Regions from separate parts of the Enterobacter sp. 6722112 genome, predicted to be linked through region 2. Evidence: predicted binding sites of a transcription regulator. Region 2 holds the regulator's gene; the other holds the start of a gene.
What was found. Region 2 encodes LexA, which represses DNA repair genes until DNA is damaged. Its sites were predicted from a motif close to TNCTGTATGTACATACAGNA; they were not measured.

Region 1: the regulator LexA is predicted to act here: its motif matches at 12,775-12,794, upstream of AC4OVU_RS07875 (DNA translocase FtsK 4TM domain-containing protein).

Annotation. Positions count from the first base shown of each region.
Region 1 is NZ_JBZWGR010000007.1:1,338,307-1,353,296, reverse strand. It holds gene AC4OVU_RS07910 (MFS transporter) at 1-1,120, opposite strand, end outside; gene AC4OVU_RS07905 (dimethyl sulfoxide reductase anchor subunit family protein) at 1,394-2,257, opposite strand; gene AC4OVU_RS07900 (DMSO/selenate family reductase complex B subunit) at 2,259-2,876, opposite strand; gene dmsA (dimethylsulfoxide reductase subunit A) at 2,887-5,331, opposite strand; gene serS (serine--tRNA ligase) at 5,543-6,835, opposite strand; gene rarA (replication-associated recombination protein RarA) at 6,928-8,271, opposite strand; gene lolA (outer membrane lipoprotein periplasmic chaperone LolA) at 8,281-8,895, opposite strand; gene AC4OVU_RS07875 (DNA translocase FtsK 4TM domain-containing protein) at 9,023-12,697, opposite strand; gene lrp (leucine-responsive transcriptional regulator Lrp) at 12,833-13,327, opposite strand; gene trxB (thioredoxin-disulfide reductase) at 13,871-14,839, shown strand; gene cydD (heme ABC transporter permease/ATP-binding protein CydD) at 14,954-14,990, shown strand, end outside.
Region 2 is NZ_JBZWGR010000007.1:36,278-51,267, reverse strand. It holds gene AC4OVU_RS01650 (3'-5' exonuclease) at 1-298, shown strand, start outside; gene AC4OVU_RS01645 (pyocin activator PrtN family protein) at 348-620, shown strand; gene AC4OVU_RS01640 (hypothetical protein) at 655-1,116, opposite strand; gene AC4OVU_RS01635 (Panacea domain-containing protein) at 1,122-1,649, opposite strand; gene AC4OVU_RS01630 (conjugal transfer protein TraF) at 2,003-3,289, opposite strand; gene AC4OVU_RS01625 (cupin domain-containing protein) at 3,482-3,970, opposite strand; gene zur (zinc uptake transcriptional repressor Zur) at 4,088-4,600, shown strand; gene AC4OVU_RS01615 (CsbD family protein) at 4,648-4,857, opposite strand; gene dinF (MATE family efflux transporter DinF) at 4,977-6,314, opposite strand; gene lexA (transcriptional repressor LexA) at 6,378-6,986, opposite strand; gene AC4OVU_RS01600 (diacylglycerol kinase) at 7,095-7,463, opposite strand; gene plsB (glycerol-3-phosphate 1-O-acyltransferase PlsB) at 7,618-10,038, shown strand; gene ubiA (4-hydroxybenzoate octaprenyltransferase) at 10,131-10,997, opposite strand; gene ubiC (chorismate lyase) at 11,010-11,507, opposite strand; gene AC4OVU_RS01580 (lipase family alpha/beta hydrolase) at 11,725-13,266, shown strand; gene AC4OVU_RS01575 (T6SS immunity protein Tli4 family protein) at 13,263-14,396, shown strand; gene malM (maltose operon protein MalM) at 14,483-14,990, opposite strand, start outside.

The DNA.
Region 1 (14,990 bases), 1.3 Mb from region 2:
CGCCCACTTTGCGCAGCAGCATTAACAGATAAATAAACGACACGCTGGCGATCATAATAAACAGCAGATTGTCAGAATAATTTTGCATGAGCATAGCGGTAAAAGTCGGCCCCAGTAAACTGCCGATGGTGTAACTCAGCAACAAAGCCTGGTTCATTGCAACCAGCTGGTGATGCTCAACTTTCTCACAGGCCCAGGCCATCGCGACCGGATAGAGGGTAAAGCCCGCAGCCCCCAGAATGAACAGCGCAGGCGCCATCGCGGCGTTGCTGAGCATGGCGAGACAGCCCATGATGACCACGAAGACCTGAACGCGCAGCACCAGCAGACGACCAAAGCGGTCCGCCAGGCGGCCAATCGGCCACTGGCCGACAATCCCCGCGCTGACCATCACCGCCATCCAGAAACCGATCCCGGAATCACTGACGCCCTGATGGTTAAGATAGAGCGGCATCAGGCCATAGAGCGAGCCCAGCACAATCCCGGAAATAATGCAGCCGTTAACCCCCAGACGCGCCTGGCGCAGTCTCAGCATCGGCCAGACGTGGGTAGCTTCCTGATGCTCGCTGTTTTGATTCACAATGCGGGTAAAGAGCAGCGGCAGGATCGCCGCCAGAACCATGCCCGTCACCCACGGCAGCACGCTCATCAGGTCGGTTGGCAGTTTGCTGACCATCAGCTGTCCCAGAACGGTACCGACGTAGTAAACCATCATATAGGCCGCCAGCAGACGCCCGCGATTACGGGACGTTCCGCTGCACATTAGCGCACTTTCAACCACCACCCAGATCATGGCGCAGCCGACGCCCGCAATAAAGCGCCAGACCATCCAGCTCCAGAAGCCGACCATGAGGCCTAAACCGGCGCAGCCGACGGCAAAGATCAGCGACGCCAGATAATAACTGCGGTTAAAACCAAAGCGCTTAATGAGGCTGCCCGTTAATAAGGTGCCCAGCAGATTGCCCGTAAAAAAGGACGAGCTAACCATACCCACCTGCCAGGTCGGTAAGTTTTCATGGGCGAGCCATAGCGGGACGAGTGTGTTTAACACCGCGATCGCCAGGGTCAGCAAAAGCAGGCCACAGAGCAACAAAAGCACCGGGCGGGTATAGGTGGTCATGGATTAAAAACCGTGAGGAAGTTCAGATTTCGTGCGCATCATGCCACTGGCAAAAACAAAGTCAATCCACCGATTCAGGCGTCACGCACGTTATGCGCCTTGTCGATTTAAAAAACTCATCCTGCTAATGCAAAGCCTGCTACTGATATTAATTATCTATTTGTTTTTATTTATTTCCGGGAATTTTTACAACGAAACATCAGTCGAAAAATTTCATGAATGAAAAAAGAAAAGCCGGGCGCTATGTCCCGGCTTTTATAACAAAATCTAAAATTAGCTGGCGATAGCCATACCGACCGTCATATGCAGACCGTAAAATACGCCGCGACCAATTAACTCCCCTGCCAGCACCAGCACAAAGGCCAGGGACAGTAACGGCAGCGCAGGCGAGTAACCTTTAAGCTGAGGGGCAATCCAGCACACCAGCGCCGCCGTCAGCAGCACCACACGCCAGGCCATCAGCGAACCGTAATCCGGCACCAGCGCCGAAGCCTGCTGGATAGAGCTGTGAATGGTCGCCAGCTCCGCTCCCTGCATGAGCGCGACAACGGTACTGATTACCAGCGCCAGCAGCGAGACCGCGGGCAGCAGGCGCATCGCCCAACCATTAATGCCAGCCACACGCAGCAGCAGATAACCCAGCAGCGGCCCGCCAATAAACATGGTCAGGAAGAAGCTCATCGGCGTCCAGACGCTGTACCAGGTCGGAACGGTATCGATGGTGTTGTACACCCGGACCATCATCCAGACGAAGACAACGCCCAGTACCATGGTGACGATGAGCCACAACGCGCGTAACCCTGACGGCAGCTTTTTCACCGCTGCCAGTAACCACCCCAGCCCGCCAACGGCAAAGAAGATTGCCCCGCTGGCAATCTCGTTACTCAGCGAAGAGGCACCTACGCGGTTCAGGGAGTTGAACGCGCGCATCGGTGAGCCCAGGTGCAGCGTAGAGGCGATAAACCCAATGCCCATCAACACCCACAGGCCAAACATGCTTAACACCAAACGCTGCTGCTGTTCAGCATTGAGGTTCCCTTTTAACAGCGCCAGCGCAAGGACGATAAACCCGCCCGCCACGCACTGCCCAAAGACCGTGAAGATCATCAGCGGCCATTCATGCCATCCACTTCCCATCTCACACCTCCTTCGGGTTTGCCAGGTAGCCGGTGGTGTCACCCGTCGGACGGCTGTTGGCGTTAGGTTTAATCACAATACTCGGCTTCGTGAAGTGCGCAGACGGCAGCGGCGCGACGGCAGCAAGCTGACCGTGTTTTTTGCGCAGCTCTTCAATCGGGCCAAAGTCCAGCGCGCGCAGCGGGCAGGATTCGACGCAGATGGGCTTTTTGCCGTCCGCCACGCGGCTATGGCAGCCGTCGCACTTGGTCATGTGGCCTTTGGCGGCATTGTACTGCGGCGCGCCGTACGGGCAGGCCATGTGGCAGTAGCGACAGCCGATGCAGACATCCTCGTCCACCACCACAAAACCGTCGTCGCGCTTGTGCATTGCCCCGCTCGGGCAGACCTTGGTACAGGCCGGATCTTCGCAGTGGTTGCAGGCAATCGACAGGTAATAGGCGAAGACATTCTGATGCCAGACGCCGTTGTCCTCCTGCCAGTCGCCGCCCGCGTATTCATAGATACGCCGGAAGCTGACGTCCGGGGTCAGATCTTTGTAATCCTTACAGGCCAGCTCGCAGGTTTTGCACCCGGTGCAGCGGCTGGAATCAATAAAAAATCCATACTGGGTTGTCATCGGTTACTCCTTACGCCTTTTCAACCTGAACGAGGTTTGTGTGGGATGGGTTGCCCTTCGCCAGCGGCGACGGACGCTGCGTAGTGAGAACGTTGATGCAGCCCGCCTGATCGATACGGTTCGCATCCGGGTTATACCAGGCCCCTTCCCCCAGCGCGACAACGCCAGGCATCATACGCGGAGTCACTTTAGCTTCGATATGCACTTCGCCACGTCCGTTGAAGATACGTACGCGATCGCCATTACTGATGCCGCGCGCTTTCGCATCCATCGGGTTGATCCACATCTCCTGTCGGCAGGCCGCTTTCAGTACGTCAACGTTGCCGTAGGTGGAGTGAACACGCGCTTTGTAGTGGAAACCGGTCAACTGAAGCGGGAATTTCGCCGTCAGCGGATCGTTGTAGTTTTCGAAGCCTGGCGTATAAATCGGCAGCGGATCGATAACGTCCCCTTCCGGCAATTCCCACGTTGCGGCAATTTTTGCCAGCTCTTCGGAGTAGATCTCGATTTTGCCCGACGGCGTGGTCAGCGGATTGGCCTGCGGATCGTCGCGGAAGGCTTTATACGCCACGTGATGCCCTTCGGGATCGCGCTGCTTGTACATGCCCTGCTTGCGGAAGGTATCGAAGTCCGGCAGGTCAGGAATGGCTTTGCGTGAGAGCTCGTGCAGATGGCGCATCCACCCTTCCTGAGTACGTCCTTCAGTGAACTGCTGCTCAACGCCAAGACGTTTCGCCAGCTCGGAAGTCATCTCATAGATGGTTTTGCACTCGAAGCGCGGTTTGATGGCCTGGTCAGTGAAGATCACATAGGACATGTTGCCGCAGGAGGCGTCCAGCGCGAAATCCATCTGCTCAGACGCGGTGCAGTCTGGAAGCAGAATATCGGCATACTTCGCCGATGAGGTCATGTGGCAGTCGATCACCACAATCATTTCGCACTTCTTGTCGTCCTGCAAAATTTCATGGGTGCGGTTGATTTCAGAGTGCTGGTTGATCAGGCAGTTACCGGCATAGTTCCAGATCATTTTGATCGGCACGTCCAGCTTATCTTTGCCTCGAACACCGTCACGCAGCGCGGTCATTTCCGGGCCGCGCTCGATCGCGTCCGTCCACATAAACATGGAGATGCTGGTCTGAACCGGGTTATCCAGCGTTGGCATACGTTCAAACGGGACTTCATACGAGCCTTCACGCGCCCCGCTATTACCGCCGTGAATACCAACGTTGCCAGTCAGAATCGAGAGCATAGAAATAGCGCGGGTGGCAATTTCGCCGTTCGCGTGACGCTGTGGTCCCCATCCCTGGCTGATATAAGCCGGTTTTGCTGAACCAATTTCACGGGCCAGCTGAACAATACGCTCGACTGGAATGCCGGTAATGGTGGATGCCCACTCAGGGGTTTTCGCTACCCCGTCGCTGCCCTGACCAAGAATGTACGCTTTGTAATGCCCGTTAGCCGGTGCGCTGGCTGGCAGGGTCTTCTCGTCATAACCCACGCAGTATTTATCAAGGAACGGCTGATCGACGAGGTTTTCAGTGATCATCACATACGCCAGCGCATTGACCAGCGCCGCATCGGTACCAGGGCGAATAGGGATCCACTCGTCTTCACGTCCCGCGCCGGTATCGGTATAGCGCGGATCGACGATGATCATACGTGCGTTGGATTTGGCGCGCGCCTGCTCAAGATAATAGGTTACCCCACCGCCGCTCATCCGGGTTTCGCCTGGGTTGTTACCGAACAACACCACCAGTTTACTGTTTTCGATATCCGACGGGCTGTTACCGTCTGCCCAGCCGCCGTAGGTGTAGTTCAGCCCCGCAGCAATCTGTGCGGAAGAGTAGTCGCCGTAATGATTGAGATAGCCGCCGCAGCAGTTCATCAGGCGCGCCACCAACGTTTTACCCGGCGGCCAGGAGCGGGTCATGGTACCGCCCAGCGTGCCGGTGCCGTAGTTGAGGTAGATGGATTCGTTGCCATACTCTTTGATCAGGCGCTGCATGTTAGTCGCGATAATATCGTAGGCTTCGTCCCAGCTAATACGCTCGAACTTCCCTTCCCCACGCTTACCGACGCGCTTCATTGGGTATTTCAGACGATCCGGGTTATAAACGCGACGGCGCATTGAACGGCCACGCAGACAGGCACGAACCTGATGTAACCCTTCGTAGTTATCATCGCCGGTATTGTCTGTTTCGACATATTTGATTTCACCGTCCACAACATGCATACGCAGAGGACAACGGCTACCACAGTTAACGGTACAGGCACTCCACACCACTTTTTCCGGGGCTGAAGCGGGAGACAGAGCCTCCGCCGCCGACGCCAGACGGGTAAAAGGGAGCGTAAAGGCGCTGCTGGCAACCGCCAGACCGCCTATTGCCGTGGTTTTCATCAACCCACGGCGAGTGACCTCGGCAGCCATTAACGCTTCAGGCGCTTTGATTTTCATAAAGACTCACTTTGGTTGCTCACAAAGAAATAAAGGGCGGCATACACCGCTATATAGTTTTATGTATAGCGATATTTTTGGTTATCAGTGTTTTATGCTGACTTTCGTTCGGAGGAGTATTACTACTTTAGAGGGAGGGGTTATTGCTTCGTATCAAATCAGAGGCATAAAAAAAGCGCCCTGAGGCGCTTTTTTGTCTTAGAGCAAATAATTAGCCGATGAACTGCTGGCCTTTCATGTAAGGGCGCAGCACTTCAGGGATCTCAATGCGTCCGTCAGCCTGCTGGTAGTTTTCCAGCACAGCAACCAGCGTACGGCCTACTGCCAGACCGGAACCGTTCAGGGTATGAACCAGACGGGTTTTCTTGTCAGATTTGCTGCGGCAACGCGCCTGCATACGACGCGCCTGGAAATCCCAGACGTTGGAGCAGGAGGAGATTTCACGGTAGGTGTTCTGCGCAGGCACCCAGACTTCAAGGTCGAAGGTTTTGCAGGCACCGAAGCCCATGTCGCCGGTGCACAGCGCCATACGGCGGTACGGCAGGCCCAGCAGCTCCAGCACTTTCTCAGCATGACCGGTCATCTCTTCCAGCGCGTCCATAGACTCTTCCGGACGAACGATCTGCACCATCTCAACTTTATCGAACTGGTGCATACGGATCAGACCGCGCGTATCGCGACCGTAAGAACCGGCTTCAGAACGGAAACATGGAGAGTGCGCGGTCAGTTTGATTGGCAGATCGTCTTCGTCGATGATCTCATCACGCACGAGGTTGGTCAGCGGCACTTCCGCGGTTGGGATCAGCGCGTAGTTGCTGCTATCTGCTTCCTCGTCCAGCGGACGGGTGTGGAACAGATCGCCGGCAAATTTCGGCAGCTGGCCTGTACCGTACAGCGTATCGTGGTTAACCAGATACGGAACGTAGGTTTCGCTGTAGCCGTGCTGCTCGGTGTGCAGATCCAGCATGAACTGCGCCAGAGCGCGATGCAGATGGGCAATTTGACCTTTCATGACCACAAAGCGAGAACCCGTCAGCTTAACCGCAGCCGCAAAGTCCAGGCCCGCGTGCATTTCGCCCAGCGTGACGTGATCGCGCACCTCGAAGTCAAACTCGCGAGGCGTGCCCCAGCGTTTCACTTCAACGTTGTCGTTTTCGTCTTTGCCGACAGGCACGCTGTCGTCAGGAATGTTCGGGATCGCCAGAGCGATATCACGAATTTCAGCCTGAAGAACATCCAGTTCAGCTTTCGCCTGATCCAGCTCTTCACCCAGTTTGTTCACTTCCAGGCGTAATGGCTCAATATCTTCCCCGCGCGCTTTCGCCTGGCCAATGGATTTCGATCGAGAATTACGCTCTGCTTGCAGATTTTCAGTTTGTACCTGCAAAACTTTACGACGCTCTTCAAGAGCGCGCAGCTTATCTACATCCAGCTTAAAGCCCCGGCGTGCCAGTTTTTCAGCGACTGCGTCTGGCTCATTACGCAGCAGATTGGGATCGAGCATGCTTATCCTGTGCTTATCGAATTAAAAAAGGAAAAAGTGACCACAGCCTGCGGCCACAGAGATATATTGCCAACATTACCGCAACGATTGAACTAACGGTAGCGTTTTATAGGGCTATTTTGATCCTGTCCGGCAAGCCAGGCGAGCTTTTCGCCAATCTTACCCTCAAGACCTCTGTTTGTGGGGTGATAATAGCGGGTTTGTGCCATCTCCTGCGGGAAATACTCTTCCCCGGCGGCGTAGGCGTTGGGTTCATCATGGGCGTAGCGATACTCCTGCCCATACCCCATCTCTTTCATCAATTTGGTTGGCGCATTGCGCAGATGAACCGGCACATCGTAGTCCGGACGTTCACGTGCATCTGACATCGCCGCTTTGAAGGCGGTATACACCGCGTTACTTTTCGGCGCGCAGGCCAGATAGACAATTGCCTGCGCAATGGCACGCTCACCTTCCGCGGGTCCGACGCGGGTAAAGCAGTCCCAGGCGGAAATAGCGACCTGCATGGCGCGTGGATCGGCATTACCGACATCTTCTGACGCGATGGCAAGACAGCGACGCGCGACATATAACGGATCGCCACCGGCGGTAATGATACGCGCGTACCAGTAGAGCGCCGCATCCGGGGCGCTGCCGCGCACGGACTTATGTAATGCAGAGATCAGGTCGTAAAAACGATCGCCTTTATTATCGAAGCGCGCGCTGCGTTCACCGGCTATTTCGGTCAGCAGCTCCTGCTTTAGCACCCGCTTTCCGGCATCATCCACTTCGGCCATATCGGCCATCATTTCCAGCGTATTCAGCGCCCGACGCGCATCGCCGTTGACCAGTTCAGCGATCGCACGACGCGTGTCGTCCGGCAGAACGATATCCTGTCCGCCGTAACCCCGCGCTTTGTCCTCCATCGCCTGGGTCAGAACCTTTTCGATATCCTCTGTGGTCAGGGATTTAAGCAGGTAAACGCGGGCGCGGGAAAGCAGCGCGGAGTTGAGTTCAAACGACGGGTTTTCCGTGGTTGCGCCGATGAAGAAAATCGTGCCGTCTTCAATGTGCGGCAGAAACGCATCCTGTTGGCTCTTGTTGAAGCGGTGGACTTCATCAACAAAAAGAATGGTGCGGCGCCCGGCATTACGGTTTTGCCGCGCGCGCTCGATCGCCTCACGAATCTCCTTTACGCCGGAGGTAACCGCCGAGATGCGCTCAACGTCCGCGTTAGCATAGCGGGCGATCACTTCAGCGAGGGTTGTTTTGCCGGTGCCGGGTGGCCCCCAGAGGATCATGGAGTGCAGATGCCCGGCCTCTATGGCGCGCGGCAAGGGTTTCCCCGCAGCCAGAAGGTGTTGCTGGCCGATGTACTGCGCTAAATTTTCTGGCCGCATACGGGCGGCCAGAGGTTGAAACGCATTATCTGAAAAATCGAGCGAAAGGTTGCTCACTCATGCCTCTTACTTATTACGTTGGTCGTCCACCGTTACGCCCTGCGGCGGGGTAAAGGTGAATTTCGAAGCATCTACGGCGCCGTTTTGCTGAGACTTAAGCTGATAGCTACTGCGCTGATCGTCCTGCTCAACCGCACCGAACTGATTAATGGTACCGTTGCTGCTCACGTTAATGGTGAACTGCTTCAGGTTACCGTTGCTGCCTTTTGGCGTCAGGACGAACTCATCACCGTTTTGTTTAATGTTGTACTGCTGCCAGTCGCTGGACTGGTTACGGGCAATGAGCATAAACGGCGTATTGCTGGTCGCGTCTTTCAGCCAGGTGGCGGTCGCCTGCTCAACAAACGGGTTGTAGAACCATAAGGTTTTCCCGTCGGACACCAGCACGCTTTCATCCGGCTGGGTCATGTGCCAGTTGAAGAGATTCGGGCGTTTCACCCACAAATCCCCCTGACCTTCCTGCACCGCGTTGCCACTGCCGTCAGTCACTTTTTGCGTGAAGCTGGCGTGGAAGCTGCTCACTTTATCCAGTCGGCTTTTAAGGTCGCTGGCTGCATCAGCCCAGACGCTGCTGGCAACAAAACTGGAGAGTAATGCACAGACGATGGCGATTTTTTTCATTGTTATTCCTTAAAATACGTCTTCCCGATATGGGGGTTCCGTTTCTATTCTGGACCTGCCCGAAGGCAGGCGACAGAAGAATATGCTTAATTTTTGCTGATTTACCCTTCTTTGCAATCGCTGAAGGTTAATCAAACGGCGGTGGCGCCAGCACCTCACGGTTACCGTTATGCCCCTGTTCGCTCACAATACCCTGGGCTTCCATCTGCTCGATAATACGCGCCGCGCGGTTGTAGCCAATACGGAACTGGCGCTGGACGCCGGAGATGGACGCTTTACGTTTTTCGGTGACGAAATTAACCGCCTGGTCAAATAACGGATCCAGCTCTTCGCCGCCGTCAAAACCACCGCCGCCACCTTCGCTTTCACTGTCGGAGGTGATGCCGTCAACGTATTGCGGCCGACCGCGCGCTTTCCAGTCCTGCACCACCGCATGCACTTCCTGGTCGCGAACAAACGCACCGTGTACGCGCACCGGCGAGGTTGAGTTCGGGCCGGAATAGAGCATATCGCCCATACCCAGCAGCGACTCTGCACCGCCCTGGTCAAGGATAGTACGCGAGTCAATTTTACTCGACACGGTAAACGCGATACGGGTCGGGATGTTTGCCTTAATAAGACCTGTGATAACGTCTACGGACGGACGCTGCGTTGCCAGTACCAGATGGATGCCCGCCGCACGCGCTTTCTGCGCCAGACGCGCAATCAGCTCTTCCACCTTCTTGCCAACGGTCATCATCAGGTCGGCGAACTCATCCACCAGCACCACGATGTAAGGCAGTTTTTCCAGCACCGGATGCTGGGTATCCATGCTGTCCCCCGGCTTCCAGTATGGGTCCGGAATCGGACGGCCCATACGTGCCGCCTCAGCGATTTTCTCGTTATAACCGGCCAGGTTACGCACGCCCAGCGCAGACATCAGCTTGTAGCGACGCTCCATTTCATTGACGCTCCAGCGCAATGCGTTGGCGGCGTCCTTCATGTCGGTCACTACTTCCGTTAACAGGTGCGGAATGCCTTCGTAGACGGACAGTTCAAGCATTTTCGGGTCGATCATGATGAAACGCACATCTTCAGGCTGCGCTTTGTAGAGCATACTGAGGATCATGGCGTTCACCCCGACCGATTTACCGGAGCCGGTGGTACCCGCAACCAGCAGGTGCGGCATCTTCGCGAGATCGGCAACCACCGGATCGCCAGCGATATCTTTACCCAACACCACGGTCAGAGGGGACGGGTTGTCGCGGAATTTGGTGTTATCCAGAACTTCACGCAGATAAACGGTCTGGCGTTTCTTGTTTGGCAGCTCAAGGCCAACGTAAGGCTTACCTGGGATCACTTCCACCACGCGTACCGCCACGGTCGACAGAGAACGCGCCAGGTCACGGGACAGGTTAGAAATACGCGCCGCTTTTACGCCTGGCGCCAGGTTCAGTTCGAAACGGGTGATCACCGGGCCAGGGGAGTAGTTCACCACGTCCGCTTTAATACGGAAGTCAGCCAGACGCGCTTCCACCAGACGGGCCATCTGCTCAAGAGCAAAAGTATCCACCGGTTCGACTTCCGCTGGCGGCGGCGTTAACAGATCCAGCGACGGCAACGGCGTACTTGGTCGTTGCAGCGGACGGCTGTCTCCGTTACGCATCAGCAGCGGGTGAATCAGGCTTTCCTGCGGCTGTGGTGCTGGCTGCTGGAACTGCGGCTGCGGCGGTTGGGCCGGCGGTGTATGCGGCTGCGCATAAGCCTGCGGCGCTGGCTGTTGTGGTTGCGCATTAACCTGCGGCGCTGGCGCCTGACGCACCGGTTCCGCTTCTGGCATCACGCTCGGCGTGAACAGCGGTTCGCTCGGACCGTCATCCACCAGATCTTTCATCGGTGAAAATTCAAAATCCGAGAGCGAGAACGGGTTTGCCCCCGAAGGCTGCTCACCGGAATAACGTTGCTGCTGCGTGGCCGCAAACTGACGCGCTAATTCCGCTTCGGCAGCATCATCTTCATCCTGCTGAGAATGAACATCGTGTTGGTACTCATTCCCGTAGCGTTGAGTCTGCTGGGCGGCAAACTGACGCGCCAGCTCATCCTGATGCAGTTCGTCGGCATCATCTTCGTAGTCGGACTCACGGGCTTTTTCTTCCGCCATACGCTGGGAAGGCAGTTTAATGCCATAAGAGGCCAGCTCCCGGCGCGTCGGTACGCGCACGCGATTAGGAAGCGGCAATTGTGGACCAATGCCCTCTTTTACCTGAGGACGCGGCGCACCATCGGTTGCCGGGCTGAATAGCGGAGCGGACGCGGCAGCGGCAGCGGCTGCCGTTGCCTGCTTCACGGTTTCCGCTCTCGACGCAACGGCTGGCGCTGGGTCTACAGGTGCAACGCTCGCAGAAGGCGCTTTTACAACAGGCTCCTGCACCGGCTCAGGCACGGGCTGATACCAGGCGGCAAGCTGCTCGCGCTCTCGGGCACGGCGCTCTTCCACCTCTTCAAAATAGTACAATGGCGGACGGGATGGCTTCGCTTCCTCCACCATTTCGGGTTCAGACACCGGCGCAACGTATGGCTGTTCAGGCTCAGCGGGTTCGGGCGTATAGGCCTGATACGGCTGTTGCGGCTCGCTGGCAGGCTCAGGCGGCTGATACGGTTGCTGCCACTGTTCCTGCTGCACAGGAATATAGCTTTCAGGCTCCGGCGCAATGGTCGGTTCAGGCGTATGGTCACCTGGCGCAGTCTGCCAGTCCACCTGCGGTTGCTGGATCGCGGACTCCGGTGCCGGAACAGGCGAGGACGGCATCACGGCTTCAACAGGCGCAACATGGGCCTGCGCAGCCGTCGTTGCGGCAGCAGCAGCGGCTACCGGTTCAGTCACGGAATGACCATGCAACAGCGGATCGTATTCATCATACTCACCCGGCGTAGCTCGATGACCAGAGAACAACACATCATCAGGATCGACGGCCGCGCCGCGATACTCAATCTGCTCCTCTTCATCCATACGTTTGCCGGAGAAAAGCGCGGCATCCGTTTTACGGCCTAACGGGTTAGCAAATTTTTCAGCAACGCGCTGGCGGCGTGCCAGAGCACCGCGCAGAATACGGGCACGGCGGGATTCACGACGCTGCACGGGTGCCTCGTCCTCCTCTTCGTACTCATCTTCATATTCGTCTTCATCGACCCACGTATCATCACGACGGGTGCGATTGCTGGCAAACGTCAGCAGAGTCAGAATAAAGCTGCCGATTTTTTCGGCAATGCTCACCCAGGACCAGCCGGTAAACAGCGTCAGGCCCGCTGCCCAGATACAAAGCAGCGCCAGCGTGCCGCCGCTGCTGTGAAGCATCGGTTGTAGCGCGGAGCTCAACAGGCTGCCAATCACCCCGCCTGAGGCGAAGTACCAGATGTCATCGGCGTTGATCGCCGCCAGTCCGCAGGAGGTGAGGATCAGCGCCAGGGCGCCAATCAGGCGCAGCGAAACGGCAAAATAATCGATGTAGTCGTCGTTCTGTCGATGACGCCAGGCAAACCAGCACCCGCCAATAATGATGACGGGAAGGGTATAGGCCATCACACCGAAAATGAAGAAGAGCGTGTCCGCAAGCCAGGCACCGGGAACGCCACCTAAATTATGAATAGGCTCATGCCATGCGGTTTGCGACCAGCTGGGGTCTGAGGGGTTGAAACTGAGTAAGGCAGCCATCAGCCAGACGGCAAAAAGGGCAATAACAATCAGTAACGCCTCAAGGAGACGACGTCCGCTGCTTAGCTTAGATAATGTGACTTCTTTGTCTTCAGTGTATTCCTGGCTCAAGAAAGGCTCTCCAGGTATCAGGCATGTCCTGCCTGTGTGCTAAAACGGACAACAGCGCCGGGACTCCCCGGCACTGTTGCTGTATGGATTAACAGGAGTGTAATCAAACTACACTGATTTTGCACCTGTTCCGTGTTAGCGCGTCTTAATAACCAGACGATTGCTCTGTTTGACCTCTTCCATCACCACATAAGTACGGGTGTCGTTCACGCCTGGCAGACGCAGCAGGGTTTCACCCAGCAGCTTACGGTAGGCGGACATATCAGGCACACGGGTTTTCAACAGGTAGTCAAAATCACCGGAAACCAGATGACACTCTTGAATTTCTTCAAGTTTTTGTACAGCGGCGTTAAATTGCTCAAACACATCTGGTGCACCACGATTCAGAGTAATCTCAACAAATACCAGAAGTGAGGCATCCAGATAATGCGGGTTCAGCAGAGCCGTATAGCCCTGAATAAAACCCTGTCTTTCCAGTCGACGCACACGCTCAAGGCACGGCGTCGGGGAAAGTCCCACACGTTTTGAAAGCTCGACGTTGGAAATACGCCCATCCTTTTGCAATTCATTAAGAATGTTACGATCGATACGGTCGAGATCTTTGCCAGGGCGCTTCTTGCTATCTACCATTATTATTGTCTCTCTGTATTCCTTCCCTACTCCTGCCTGGACCCTGTGCACATCACTGTTCAGAGCCTGGACCCGTTATTCATCACATCGCCTGGTTATGTATTAGACGCGATGTAGATTCGGGTTCTGCGGTAAGAAGACCGTTGCCCGAAAGCAGTCACAGACATCACGTATGGCGTCTGTCCACACCATGCGTAGATTTCACTGACCCGGTAAAAATGGCATTTCCGTGCATGTCTATGCGGCATGCAGTTCGTGCGTCTTTTTTTCTTCCTTGAATGTTTTCGCAAAAGCGCAGGGGATTGTCAAAGCAAAACATCGATTTTTAGTACAACATGCCGGATATTCATTACGGAGGGGTATTAATCCTCATTTTATTGCCTTATAAACGCGCGGTTTTCAGTAGCAGAAGTGATGTGACCGCCTCTGACCCATAGGGCGCGTCTATTGCATATATCGGAAGCAAAACTCTCCTGCTCTTTTTTTACGGCAACAAATTCCCTACAATCCAGCCCATTGCCTGCCAACAACAATGGGGATCTCATGGGCACGACCAAACACAGTAAGCTGCTAATCCTTGGTTCTGGACCTGCGGGATATACCGCAGCGGTCTATGCTGCACGCGCTAACCTGCAACCGGTACTGATCACCGGGATGGAAAAAGGCGGTCAGCTGACCACCACCACGGAAGTGGAAAACTGGCCTGGCGACCCGAACGACCTGACCGGGCCGCTGCTGATGGAGCGCATGCACGAGCATGCCGCCAAATTCGAAACCGAAATCCTGTTCGACCACATCAATAAAGTGGATTTGCAGAACCGTCCGTTCCGCCTGACGGGTGACAGCGGCGAATACACCTGCGATGCGCTGATCATCGCCACCGGCGCCTCTGCCCGCTATCTCGGCCTGCCGTCTGAAGAAGCGTTCAAAGGCCGCGGCGTGTCAGCCTGCGCGACCTGCGACGGTTTCTTCTATCGCAACCAGAAAGTTGCGGTTATCGGCGGCGGCAACACCGCTGTGGAAGAAGCGCTGTATCTGGCAAATATTGCCTCAGAAGTACACCTGATTCACCGTCGCGACACCTTCCGCGCGGAGAAGATCCTGATTAAACGCCTGATGGACAAAGTGGCGAGCTGCAACATTGTGCTGCATACCAACCGTACGCTGGAAGAAGTGACTGGCGATCAGATGGGCGTGGCGGGACTGCGTATCCGTGATACCCAGAACACCGATAACGTCGAAACGCTGGAAGTGGCAGGCCTGTTTGTGGCAATCGGTCACAGCCCGAACACGGCTATCTTTGAAGGCCAGCTGGAGCTGGAGAACGGCTACATCAAAGTGCAGTCTGGCATTCACGGCAACGCCACCCAGACCAGCGTTCCGGGTGTCTTCGCAGCTGGCGACGTGATGGACCATATTTATCGTCAGGCGATCACCTCTGCGGGCACCGGTTGTATGGCCGCGCTGGACGCAGAACGCTACCTGGACGGGCTGGCTGAACAAGGCAAATAATCTTTACAAGTCAGTAACAAACGTAAATAAAGGCGGCCACTGGTCGCCTTTATTTTTGCTCGCGTGTAACATGCAGAGGTCTAATTTCTTATAACGTCACCTGCAAAGTACGCAATGGAAAAAACCCGTCAACAAGAGTTAACCCGCTGGC
Region 2 (14,990 bases):
ACTGAGCGCGTTCGTCAGCCGCAACTCTGACAACCCACGTCATCTGAAAGTCTGGGGCAATGGTGCCAATTTCGACAACGTGATTTTACGTTCTGCGTATGAGCGCGCCGGCCACATCTGCCCATGGCAATTCTGGAACGATAGCGATGTGCGCACCATGGTACTGCTTGGCAAAGAACTTGGTTTCGACCCAAAGCGCAATATGTCATTTGATGGTGTAGCCCACAACGCACTAGCCGATGCCCGCCACCAGGCGAAATATGTGTCAGCAATTTGGCAGCGCCTGCTGCCCACCTGACAGAAGAATAAACCTAAACGCCCGGGTGCAGCCGGGCTATGGAGAATCCATGAATACTCTTTTTTTTCTTATGGCTGAGTTCAACACCCCAAATATTGAACTTTCAGTGGTATGCCAGAAGTATTTCGGCATGAGTCCGGCAACAGCAGAGGCAAAAGCTAATGCCTGCCTGTTGCCTATCCCAACCTATCGTGTGGGAACCTCTCAGAAAGCAAAGCGCTGTATTAATATTCAGGATCTTGCAGAGTATATCGACAAGAGAAGGGAAGAGGGACGAGTTGAGTGGGAGAGAGTTAGAACAGCTAAACCGAAAAATAGTTAAAGGGCAAAAGATAACAAACCCGTTGAAAGCGGGTTTATTCATATTCCTGAAGAGCAGAAAGGATCGCTTTTTTGTGACGCGTAACCATGGTTTTAGAAACATTAACTGCATTTCGAACCTGTTGCATGCAAGGGTCCGTAATTCGCCCCTTCAAAATCCCACCATAATCTGTGGCTATTTGCTCTTTTATAACCTCCAGATCGAACGCTGCATGCGCTTCAATGCAATTCACAAAAGAATCCCAGTCAAGGAAATCATGGTCTTTTTGGTTAACAGCTACCTGACACGCCATCATTGACGCATTTCTCTGGATGAATGGGTTAACTTCAGAGTTTATCAAGAGAACTAGAAGAGGCTCACAGCAAACTACTACCATAAACTTCACTTTGGGAGGAGTAGTAAACTCGCAGTGAAGATACAAAACATCGCCAGGTGATATGCCTCTATCTCGACTAAAACTAGCCATAAATTCAGGAGGAAAGCTATCACCCAGCATAAGTATCAATATCCGTTATGAAGATAATCCAAAATCATTTCGCTATTTTGAAGCTGACCGATGATGGATTCAAGTGGCATCTCACCATTTCTATCAGCAGCTTCCCATGCAGCATCATGGCTCATGTTTTTGATTTCTTCGAAAGACATTTCACCGAGCATCTCGATTGACTTATCGATACACTCTAAATCGGACTCACTCAGAAAATCTTCATCTGGTTTACGACGAGGAACCACATTCATACCAGCGATACAGAATGCCTTACGCACTGAGTCAGTATCACATCCATTTGGAATGTAGCGACCGTCACCTCTGGCTATCTTAATGATGTCGTATGTATTGCTGGCAACCGGGCCATCTTTCATGGCGTTATACTGATCGCCAGTGATAAGACGACCAAACGCCTCCAGATGAAACCGGTCGGCATAATACAAAATCTTACCAACATGGTAGATGTCAGGAATTGGTGCTTTAGAGGCGACGTACAGAATGGCCTCTAAAGCCTTTTCTGAATCGAATCTAATATTTAGCATCAAGTTATCCTTCATCAAATGTGACTTTAAAACCTAACAACCGCAGTTGTTTTAAGTGATTTTAATACCTGTGGGCATATCCGGTCAATTTAATACCTGAGCAAATGATGCTCAATGAATAGATATGAATAGAAAAGTTAAGACAACAGGTTCCCAATAGAACCCCATGACACACCAAATCCACCGATTTAACTGAACTATCCGTCCTATCGAGCATTGGCGCAATGGAGAAACGGTGTGCAGGGAAAGCGGTCTGGAATTCTGACGACATGGCGAAGTTTTAAGCATCTGGTGGAAAAGGGGCGCTACTATAGCACAAAGAAAAGCCGGAGGCGCAGCGCCTCCGGTGTACTTTAGAACGTCATGCTCAACTGTGCCCCTGCACCCCAGGTCTCGTCTTCGCCATAAAGCCCCATCAGGTCAACGTGGACGGAGTTGAACGGCGCGAAACCGACACCGCCGGTAAAGACGTTGCTGTCGTTCCCTTTCATATCCGCACGATAACCGGCGCGTACTGCCAGCCAGCTCAGTGGCGTGACTTCGGCACCGACGCCAACGTACTGGGAGGTGTCTTCGCTTTTAAAGCCCTTGGTTTCGGTCAGATCGCCATCTGCGGTCAGCGTGACCAGATCGTTGTGCCAGGCGGCCCCGGCAGTGACCAGCGGACGAATCTGATAGGTGTCTTTATAACTCACCACCTCTCCCGTGCGCCCATTGCGAATGCGGATATCTTTGGTATCGATATCGCGCGACATCAGGTTTTGCCCGCTCACGCCGACCGTCCAGTTTTCACCAAAATCAGCAGCAATACCGGCATCGACGTTGAAGCCAGTGTCGTCGGTACGGTAGCGGCTGTCGTTCCACTTATTACTGTCGTAATCGTAGATTGAGGTGGTGTAGTTATAGAGCCAGGTTTTTTGCAGCTTCGGCGTGACGCCAACGGAAACCGGAACGCCGCCAAGATCGAACTGACGGGCCACCGCAATACCGTAGTCGGACACAATCGCCGCCCGACCAGACGCCGTAGAGTTAAGGTTTTTGGTGATCTGATCGGTACCGTTTAGCGCGGCATCCAGCGCCACACCGGCAGCCACCGCATCGCTTCGTTGTATACCGCGCAGATAATCAATGTCCTGCTGATCGATTGAAGAGCTGACCCGGCCATGGGCATAGCCTTTTGCCATAAAGGCCACGGAAAGAACATCGTTAGGGATACTGACGGCAATCCCCGCCCCTGCGGTGGCGTGTGCGGTCTTGCCTTTCAGGTAGTCCAGTTCATCAGCGAGATCTTTAGCTGCGCCCTGGAACTGATTGATCGAACCTAATGGATTGGTGATAACTTCAATGGGGGTCAGACTATCAACCACATCCTTGTAATGATTGATTTTGTCGTTAATGGTATCAATCTCGTCCTGAAGATTGTCTTCATCGGTCACCTGCACGCCAACGGACGGCAAAATGACCGTCACATCATCCTCTGGCTTAGATTTTGCCAGTAACGCGGGGTTGATTAACGCCCCGCTGCCATAGCTCCCTGCCGCGACACCCGTTCCGCCCATTGCGTCGCTACGCGCTTCCGTCCAGGTATTGGCTGCTCCCGCCTGATTTGCCATAAAAAAGGAGACAGCGATGCTAACCATCGAAAATTTAAAATGTTTTTTCACAGTGTGCTCGTAAATAGTTTGTTATTAGTTAACCCTGTCTGTTATCACCCAAACAGGAACGAACTATTGCTGTGAATAAGTGCAAAAAGACCCGCTATTTCCTTAAGTTAAATTCCATCCCGGCCTGTTGTAATATGTGACGACCATCAATATTTATAGAAGAGGAAATTATTTTCGCCCAGGTTTTCCATCGTGCGGCCCAAAAAACTGAGGCGGATGGTCGACCCAGCGGTCTTCGCGCGTCGCGGCATACACCGGATTGAGCGGATAGTAGATGCGGTTATGTTTTTTATTGGCCTCACCCACCACCAGTAAGCGCACCTCTTCATCGGTATTGTTGATAAAGGTATGACACACGCCCGTCCCGGCTGGAAATCCCACGCTGTCTCCGGGTTCGAGCTTCCATAAATAGCCATTGATCCAGGCCTCAGGGTAACCCTCCAGAACGTAAACAAACTCCTCTTCGTCGCTTTCCGCATGCGGATAAGACGTACGGCGTCCGGGTGGCAGCCGTTCATGGTGAATACCAATGCGGCCGAGACCCAGCCTGCGGGCCAGCGGCGCGCCAACAGAAAAACGTTCGTTGCTGTCAGGATACGTTGCGTCATCAGCGCCTTCCACGTCCCGCCAGTGCCGAATACAGTCAGGTCTTTTCATTTTGCGATCTCCTGATTTGCGATGCGTCAGGTATAGCACAGCCTGGCGGATCTCGGTGTTTTTAGCAGAACATGATAAAGTGAATGTTTTCACCCCTTACCATATCCGAGGTGCCCGATGGACAAGTCCACAAAAGAGCTGTTAGCGCAAGCTGAAAAGCTGTGCGCGCAACGCAATGTGCGCCTGACCCCGCAGCGCCTTGAGGTACTGCGTCTGATGAGCCTGCAACAGGGTGCCATCAGCGCCTACGATCTGCTCGATCTGCTGCGTGAAAGCGAGCCGCAGGCAAAACCGCCGACCGTTTATCGGGCGCTGGATTTCCTGCTGGAGCAAGGGTTTGTGCATAAAGTGGAATCAACAAACAGCTATGTGCTGTGCCATCTTTTTGACCAGCCAACTCACACGTCCGCCATGTTTATCTGCGATCGCTGTGGTGTGGTGAAGGAAGAGTGTGCGGAAGGTGTGGAAGATATTATGCATACGCTGGCAGCCAGAATGGGCTTTGCGCTGCGCCATAACGTGATTGAAGCCCACGGCTTATGTTCTGCCTGCGTGGAGGTGGAGTCATGCCGCCATCAGGATGCCTGTCAGCACGATCACTCTATCCTGGTGAAGAAAAAGCCGCGTTAAAGCCAAAGAAAAAGGCGGCTCAGGGCCGCCCTTGGGGATAGTGCCGGTTACCAGCGGTAGTCGTTACGGGTTTCCCAGTCTTTGACTTCGTTTTCCGCCTGATCTTTTTCGTAACCGTAGCGCTCCTGGATTTTACCTACCAGCTGATCGCGCTTACCTTCAATGACGGTCATATCGTCATCTGTCAGCTTACCCCACTGTTCTTTCGCTTTACCTTTGAATTGCTTCCAGTTGCCGCCGATTTCGTCTTTATTCATAATCGTGTCCTCGTGTTAAGCGTCTATGAGTATCGTCCGCTTCGTTCTTTTCTGCTGGACGTGATTATTATTGTAGTTAAGGATTCGGCAGTTGTTTTTATATTCGGAATCTTTAACCGTTACGATATATCGTGCGGGGCTGGAAACCAGGTATTGTTTCGCCAGTGACGATGCCAGATAACGGCCAGCGAAAGGCCACGCAGTGAGAGAAACACCGCCAGCGCCAGCCACAGACCATGATTGCCGAGATACGGCAGGGTTAGCAGCGTCAGGCCGAACCCCGCCGCCGCGACGGCCATGCTGTTGCGCATCTCCGCCCCTCGCGTCGCACCAATAAACATGCCGTCCAGCAAATAGCACCACACGCCCACCACCGGTAATACTACCTGCCAGAGGATGTAGCGATCGGCCAGCTCACGTAGCGCGGGCAACGAGGTGAGTAGCGCGACAATATGCCCACCAAAACAGGCGTACACCAGAGCAAAGACCAGCGCTACCAGGCCCGCCTGACGACAGGCAGCACGCCAGACTTCACGTAACTGGCCGCTTTCACGCGCGCCATAGGCCTGCCCTGAATGCGCCTCCACGGCGTAAGCAAAACCATCCAGCGCGTAAGCGGTAAAGGTCAGTAATGTCATGAGCACTGCGTTGACGGCAACGATCTCAGGCCCAAGACGCGCACCAAAAACGGTTAATGCACCAAAGCAGAGTTGCAGCAGAAGCGAACGGAGCATGATGTCGCGATTAAGCGCCAGCAGCTTTCGAATGTTGCCGCGCCAGGCCGATTTCAGCAGATCCAGGGTGATACCGCGCATCGCCAGCACGCGCCAGACCATCCCCAAACCGATCAGCAGCGTACCGTACTCGGCAATCGCCGTGGCCAGCGCCGCGCCCCGGACGTTCATGTGCAGCCCCATCACCAGCCAGAGATCGAGCACAATGTTAAGCAGGTTGCCCACCACCAGCAGGATCACCGGCGCGCGGGCGTACTGCACGCCCAGCAGCCAGCCCAGCAGGACCAGGTTTGCCAGTGAAGCGGGCGCGCTGAGCCAGCGAATTTCGAGGAACCGCCGGGCCTGTTCCAGTACGGCATCGCTGCCGCCTACAATATGGAGCGCAAGATCAATCAGCGGCGTACGCAACAGAACGATTAACGCGCCGGCACCGAATGCCAGAATGAGCGGCTGAACCAGCGCACGCGCCAGACGCAGGGGATCTTTTGCACCATACGCCTGGGCCGTCAGGCCTGTCGTACTCATGCGCAGAAAAAGCAGCAGCATAAAGAGGAAGCTGGTCGCCGTTGCGCCGATCGCGACGCCGCCAAGATAAATCGGCGAATCGAGATGCCCGATAACCGCCGTATCCACCAGCCCCAGCAGAGGAACGGTAATATTGGAAAAAATCATCGGTAGCGCAAGACGCCACAACGCCTTATCGGCAGAAGTTAGCAATGCCATGGAAATTACCGGAATCAGAAAACAGGCCAGGCTGTAGAGGAACTACAGCCTGTCAGGAAGAGATTACAGCCATTCACCGTTGCGGATAACGCCGACCGCCAGCCCTTCAATAGAGAAGCTCTGCTCGCGGAGATCCACCACAATCGGGGAGAATTCATTGTTTTCAGGCAGAAGCTGCACGGTATTGCCTTGTTTTTTCAGGCGCTTAACCGTCACTTCATCATCAATGCGCGCCACCACGACTTGCCCGTTACGCACATCCTGCGTTTTGTGTACCGCCAGCAGATCGCCATCCAGAATACCGATATCTTTCATGGACATTCCGCTAACGCGCAGCAGGAAATCGGCGCTCGGCTTGAACATGCCTGGGTCAACCTGATAGTGCCCTTCGATGTGCTGCTGCGCCAGCAGAGGTTCACCTGCGGCAACGCGGCCCACCAGTGGAATACCGCTCTCTTCTTCCACAAGCAGACGAATGCCGCGTGAGGCGCCGGAAACAATCTCAATCACGCCCTTACGCGCCAGCGCTTTAAGGTGCTCTTCGGCAGCATTAGGAGAACGGAAGCCCAGACGCTGCGCAATTTCTGCACGCGTGGGTGGCATACCCGTCTGGCCGATATGATCCCGAATGAGATCAAACACCTCTTGCTGCCTGGTCGTTAACGCTTTCATACCGCCCCCTGGGTGTATATACAGTTATGCTGTGAGTATATACAGTCAAAGGCGATTTTGGAACCAAAAACTGCACAAAAAACCAGGGACTTAATTATTCCTCGAGGCTCATCGGAAATGCGACCAAAGCAGCGTGACCCAGGTGATCGCCGCAGTGATAATCGCCAGCAGTACGGCAGCGGAACCCATGTCTTTCGCCCGGCCAGACAGTTCATGGAATTCCGACCCGATTCGGTCAACAACGGCCTCAATAGCGCTATTCAGAATTTCCACTATCATCACCAGAAGGACAGATCCGATGAGCAGTACGCGGGTGATAGCATCAACATCAAGGAAGCAGGCGATGACAACGGCAACGATTGCGGCAACCGCTTCCTGGCGGAAAGCGGCTTCATTAACCCATGCCGCGCGGAAACCTTTCCATGAATAACCGGCAGCTTTAATGATTCGAGTTAACCCAGTGGTATTATTGGCCATTAAAAGAACCTTTTATGATAAATAGCGTCTGTAACTAAAGCCGCAGCGCGTTTTGCTGCAACCTGAAGTATGACGGGTAACAACAGAAATTTTGCGCGCTTTCTGTTATCCTTGCGCCGCAATTGCATTATTAACCAGAGGCTTTACATCGTTTATGTCCGGCTGGCCACGAATTTACTACAAATTACTTAATTTACCATTAAGCGTCCTGGTAAAAAGTAAGTCTATCCCAGCAGAACCTGCGCTGGAATTAGGGCTCGATACGTCGCGCCCTATTATGTACGTTTTGCCTTATAACTCGAAGGCAGACCTGCTGACGCTTCGCGCTCAATGTCTGGCGCACGATTTACCTGACCCGCTTGAACCGCTGGAAGTCGACGGTACGCTGCTGCCGCGCTACGTGTTCATCCATGGCGGGCCGCGCGTGTTCACCTATTACACGCCGAAAGAAGAGTCCATTAAGCTGTTCCATGATTACCTCGATCTGCACCGCAGCAACCCCGATCTGGATGTGCAGATGGTGCCGGTGTCGGTGATGTTTGGCCGTCGTCCGGGGCGCGAAAAAGGGGAAGAGAACCCGCCGCTGCGTATGCTCAACGGCATTCAGAAGTTCTTCGCCGTCTCCTGGCTGGGACGCGACAGCTTTGTCCGCTTCTCACCTTCCGTTTCACTGCGCCGCATGGCGGATGAACACGGCACTGACAAAATCATTGCGCAAAAGCTGGCGCGCGTTGCGCGTATGCACTTTGCACGTCAGCGTCTGGCGGCCGTTGGACCACGTCTCCCGGCACGTCAGGATCTGTTCAACAAGCTGCTGGCTTCCAAAGCGATTGCCCGTGCCGTAGAAGACGAAGCGCGCAGCAAGAAAATTTCGCACGAGAAAGCGCAGCAGAACGCGATAGCGCTGATGGAAGAGATCGCCGCGAATTTCTCCTACGAGATGATTCGCCTCTCTGACCGTATCCTTGGCTTCACGTGGAACCGCCTCTATCAGGGGATTAACGTCCACAACGCCGAGCGCGTACGTCAGTTAGCGCACGACGGCCACGAGATTGTCTATGTGCCCTGCCACCGCAGCCACATGGACTACCTGTTGCTCTCTTACGTGCTCTATCACCAGGGTCTGGTGCCGCCGCATATTGCTGCCGGTATCAACCTGAACTTCTGGCCAGCAGGCCCGATTTTCCGCCGTCTGGGTGCGTTCTTTATTCGTCGTACCTTTAAGGGTAACAAGCTTTACTCCACCGTCTTCAGGGAGTATCTGGGCGAGCTGTTCAGCCGCGGTTATTCCGTGGAGTACTTTGTTGAAGGCGGGCGCTCGCGTACCGGTCGTCTGCTCGATCCGAAGACCGGCACGCTGTCGATGACCATTCAGGCCATGCTGCGTGGCGGTACGCGTCCTATCACGCTGGTGCCTATTTACATCGGTTATGAACACGTGATGGAAGTGGGCACCTACGCGAAAGAGCTGCGCGGTGCAACCAAAGAGAAAGAGAGTCTGCCGCAGATGCTGCGTGGGCTGAGTAAACTGCGCAACCTCGGCCAGGGCTACGTGAACTTTGGCGAGCCCCTGCCGCTGATGACATATCTGAACCATCATGTTCCGGAGTGGCGCGAGTCTATCGATCCTATCGAAGCGGTACGTCCGGCCTGGCTGACGCCAACGGTCAACGGCATTGCATCCGAGCTGATGGTACGCATCAACAATGCTGGTGCGGCAAACGCCATGAACCTGTGTTGTACTGCGCTTCTGGCCTCCCGCCAGCGTTCACTGACCCGCGAACAGCTGACCGAGCAGATTGACTGCTACCTGGATATCATGCGCAACGTGCCGTATTCCGTTGATTCGACCGTGCCGTCTGCCACCGCCAGCGAGCTGATCGATCACGCGTTGCAGATGAACAAGTTCGAAGTCGAGAAAGATACGATTGGTGACATCATCATTCTGCCGCGCGAGCAGGCCGTGCTGATGACCTACTACCGCAATAACATCACGCACATGCTGATGCTGCCGTCGCTGATGGCGGCCATTATTACCCAGCACCGCCGGATTTCGCGTCAGGAGCTGCTGCGCCATATTCAGGCCATCTACCCAATGCTGAAAGCGGAGCTGTTCCTGCGCTGGAGTAAGGATGAACTGGCGGCAGAGCTCGATAAAATGACGGCAGAGATGCATCGTCAGGGGCTGATTACCATCAGTGATGATGAACTGCATATCAATCCGTCACGTTCCCGTACCTTGCAGCTTCTGGCTTCCGGTGCGCGTGAGACGTTGCAGCGCTACGCCATTACCTTCTGGTTGCTGAGTGCAAATCCGTCCATCAACCGCGGTACGCTGGAAAAAGAGAGCCGGACGCTGGCCCAGCGCCTTTCCGTTCTGCATGGCATTAACGCCCCGGAATTCTTCGACAAAGCGGTATTCAGCTCCCTGGTGCTGACGCTGCGCGACGAAGGGTACATTAGCGATACGGGCGATGCCGAGCCGGAAGAGACGATGAAGGTTTACCAGATGCTGGCAGAGCTGATTACCGCGGATGTGCGTTTGACGATTGAGAGTTCGACGCAGGGCGAGTGATGCTAAAGCCGGGTGGCGCTAACGCTTACCCGGCCTATATGTTCCGCTAAATCGTAGGCCGGGTAAGGCGAAGCCGCCACCCGGCTTTTTTATCACCAGTAACTCATCGCCAGGCCCAGAAACAGCAGCAGCCCGACGTAGTTATTATTCAGAAACGCTTTAAAGCAGGCTTCACGCTCGCGCTTCGCGATCAGCTTCTGCTGATACGCAAACAGCAGCCCCGCCACCAGTACGGACCAGTAAAACTCCCAGTTCAGCCCGTTCAGGCGACCAATCGCCACCATCAGCGCCAGCACCGCCACCTGCAATATGCCGATGATAAGTTTGTCGTGACGACCAAACAGGATCGCCGTCGATTTGATGCCAATCTTGAGATCGTCATCGCGATCGACCATCGCGTATTGGGTATCGTACGCAACGGCCCAGAGAATATTCGCCAGGAACATCAGCCAGCAGCTGAGCGGAACGGACTCGCTGACCGCGGCAAACGCCATGGGAATCGACCAGCCAAATGCCGCACCCAATACCACCTGCGGCAGATGGGTGTATCGCTTCATGAACGGGTAAACCCAGGCCAGCGCCAGAGCAGCAACGGACAGCAGAATGGTCATGGTGTTAAGGGTTAACACCAGCATAAAAGAGAGAAGCACCAGCACCACAAACAGAATGCGCGCCTCTTTCCCGGTCACCTGACCGCTCGGCAGAGGACGATTCGCGGTGCGCTTAACATGTCCATCAAATTTCCGGTCAGCATAGTCGTTAACCACACAGCCCGCAGCGCGCATCAGCCAGACGCCCGCCACAAACACCGCCAGGATCCACAGCGGCGGCACGCCCGGCGTGGCAACCCACAGCGCCCATAAGGTCGGCCACAGCAGCAGCAGCGCGCCAATGGGTTTATCAGTACGCATCAGGCGGTGATAGGCCAGCAGCTTATTCTGCGTCAGACTCCACTCCATTTTTTCTCCCTCTTAGTACAACGGCGATGCAGGCAAAAAGAGTTCCGTCAGTATTAACGGCTTGCCACTCAAACGAAGGCGGGAACGGCGCCCCCACAAATCGGCATCGCAACCAATTTCAATAAAATCACGGGTCAGTTCAGACGAGGTGAACAGATAGCGCCCCAGGGGCGTTTTGCCGAGGCGTTGCAATGCCAGCTCCGGCCCGGAAAGTGTAGACTCAGGAACCACCGTCCGCCCGGCAAGCCACGGCTCGCCATCTGCACACAGTAAAATTTCACGCAGCCAGTAGCGTTCTTCTTGCGGCAGCAGCGGCAGCTCGCTGGCAATCTCCGCAGGCGAGACAAACCCTTCATGAATCATCGTCACCGTGACCGTTTTACCCTGTTGCTCAAAACGTTTTGTCATGGAATCTTCCAGCAGCAGCCAGTCCAGTTGCTCCGGGTCAAGCGCGGGTATTTGGTCGAAATAGCGTAGCGCACGCAGCTGCGTTAGCGCGGGGTGTGACATGCCAGACTCTCCGATACATAACGTAAAGGCATTGTATCGCAGATTGGCAAAATGAGGACGGACAAACCAAATTTAGCGATCACTATCGCAACAATGGTGCAACAGCGCGGGAGAAATGTTCGTGGCAGCAATAGCAGAACTTGATTTTGGTTAAGTATCGCGCGGATAAATTGTGAGCTAATGCAGCTCTTGAGAAGGAATATCAGTAACTTAATACATGGATGACAACAAAAATAGCCCCCCTAATCGGTCTTATCATCGTCCCATCTGGGATGACGATGGCACGTTTCATTATAAAGTTTTTTCTCAGCCAAAAGACAAAAACCACATCTCGGTTTGTCTCAAGCCCCCTACAAAAGTGATCCCGGTGATTTTTATTCCTGGGGTGATGGGGTCAAACTTAAAGAGTGGAGATAAAAAAGTCTGGCAGTTCAGCTTGTCATCGCTTAAAAAATGGCCACTTGCTGGCCCCCAAAAAAGAAAGCAACTGCTTGATCCGACGACCACCGTCGTCGATGACTCTGGGGAAATTTTAAACGACGGTGCGGATGGGAAAAAATTCCCGTCCCGTCAAGCCCGCGGATGGGGAAGTGCGTTTTACATGAGCTACGGTGAGGCGCTTGACCGGCTGCAATACCTGCTCAGCGACGACGAGATCCTGATGGATAATTACTTTCGGGAGACACAGTTGCAAACGGCACGTCAGCGTTTTATCGGCGTCAGAATCGGTAACGAGCCTCAGGAGCAGGTGCTGAGCGAAGAAGAAGTGGCTCACGGGCACAAGTTCTTATTCCCGCTGCACGTTTTTGGTTACAACTGGCTGCAATCGAATGCGGACTCTGCGGCGTTGCTGGGCGAATATATCCGTAAGGTGCTGAGTGCGTATCACGGACGCCTGGCAGTCAACAAGGTCGTCCTGATCACCCATTCGATGGGCGGACTGGTCGCCCGCCATTACTCGGAAAATATGGGCGGACAAGACTCAATCCTGGGTATCGTACACGGCGTCATGCCGGATCTCGGCTCACCGGCAGCTTATCGCCGCATGAAGATCGGTGAGCGTGGCATTACTGGAATGATTATCGGGGAAAGTGCTGAAAAGCTGATGCCGGTGCTGGCACAGTCTCCCGGTCCGTTACAGCTTCTGCCGGGTATGGCTTATGGTCCGAGATGGCTGAAAATCAACAGTAAAGAGACTCAACTTTCCCTCCCGGTGGCCGATCCGTATGAGGAAATTTATCTCAACAAAACAGCGTGGTGGCGGCTATGTGAGCAGGATTTGCTGCTGGATGATACTAGGGTCGAATGGAATAAATATGAGAAAACAATAAGTAATATCGTTAAAAAATTTATTGAGAAGTTAAACGGCAAATACCACCCCCAGACCTGGCTATTTTACGGAGCCAGCAAAAGCAACCCGTCTGATGGGTTCCTGGCATGGGAAGAGCGGATCCCCCAGGGCGTTAAGGAAGCACAGAGGTGCAGGGAAAATGCAGCTAACCCTTTTGAACTGTCTCCGTTAAGAACTCATCAACTAATTTCATCCGCAAGCCCTGGTGATGGGACCGTGCCGACCACCTCCGTCCGCACCTCCTCTTCCCGTATACAGGGTGTACTGGCGACAGATGTCGATCATGAAGGAGCTTATGCTGTCGATCCTGTCGATCTCTCCCGCTCGGTATACAGCGATCTCTCCGACGCACTGGTGTTCACGGTTCGCTCGGTGGTGAAGATTGTGCAGCAGGTTCCCGCCCCATGAAAAAAGACACATCCCCCCTGATTGTTACGCTGACGCTCCTGCTGCTGGCGGCAGGATATTACATCCATAACTATGTGACATTTGTGCATGCGCCCCCGGCGTTAACGGACAAGGAAAAACGTATGGTTAATACTCTTTTTGCCACCACCAAATCCCAGTGCGTGGGGCGCTATGTGTTTGAGGTTCCGGCCTCATTCGAAAACACCCTGACTGACCGGGCACAGATTAATGAGATCCGCATCAGCAGCAAGCGACTCTACCGCCCGGCATTTGAGCAGCGTATCCGGTTGCGGGAACAGAAACTGAAAAACAGCGCTACCGTGGACCCTGTTGATCAGCCATTTCTTAAGCAGATATACAAGCTGAGTGATAATGCGGTCATTTTTGACCGTAATGAAAATGAGAGTGTGGCGGGATTTGGGCGCATTCTGGAAGGTCATCTCTACGTTGACGGAGTAGCGTTTATCCTCATGCAGGGGATTACCGATTATTCTGATCCGCGCTTCGCTAAAGAGCGAGCGTTTTATCTGCGCAAGGAAGCGGGAAGACCTGACTGGATGGCGAATGATAAACCCCAGAAACTGGCGGAATTACAGGACCTCATGTCCCGACTGAGCGGACGGCATAATGAGGATATTCCTTCCGTGCCCGGCACCTGTATTCCGCAAGGGTTTATCCGCGACGGAAACGGCAAGCCTAAGGAAGATATTACCTTTGTTTACCCCTATAGTTCGGTGTGTTCTTTTTCAGTCTGGAGCAATAACGCCCTTAAGGAAAGCACAACCATGCTGGAGCGCAGCGGGGAAATTCAGTCTTATATCAATAGCATAGACGGAAGTACGCTGCGAAAAGGAGAAGCACGCATTGCCGGTTTTAATGCCAGTGAATGGCTAATCACCGCCCCGCCAGATAAATCATCCGAAAATCCGTCAAAACAACTAATGTTTACCGCCGTAGCCAATGAAACCAACGCTGATTTTGCACACCCCAGCCTTGATCTGACATTAAGCAATGAAATCTTACCTGAAGGAAGTGATGTCCCATCCCCACCGGCCTACAGCGATGCTGAACTGGTGGAAATCTGGGATCGCATCATTCTTTCTTTCCGCGTCAGGGATAATGCGTTCTGAACAGATTGCCCCTGAGTAGTGGCAAAAAAAGTGCGCCCGTGAAGGCGCACTAAACGACTAACAAAATCAGCACTGTGGGGAGACGGTTACCCCTTGCCTTTTACACTGCTGATAAAGGTGGAACGGGCAGTGGTTGAACCTAAACGCTCGGCTTCATCAAGCAGTTTCAGCGCTTTATCGACATCGCCGTTTTTAACCGCCTGCTTGATGGCGTTGTTAAAGTAAGTTTCAGTATCGTTAAGCACGGGCTCGGCTTTTTTCGCCGGGGCCGGGGCTGCGGCCGGTGCTGCGGCTGGCGCGGCGTACACAGGCGCGGCAGTATTACCCACCGTTACCGGACCCGGGCCAGATGAGCCAAACAGCGGGCCTACGAGTACGCTGGAGGCACTGTTGGTGGAGACTTTCAGCTTGATCAGACCATCGGTGGTATGACGGGCAAGCGGGTCCGGAATATCCGGGACAGAGTTCCCCGTGCCTTTCGCATAGGCTTTTGCCGGGTCAACAAGCTTCGTTGTCTGTTGCAGATCTTTTTCAGTCGTGAACACCAGGACATAAATCTTCTGCTGACCCAGGGCTGGCGTCAGGCGCATAACG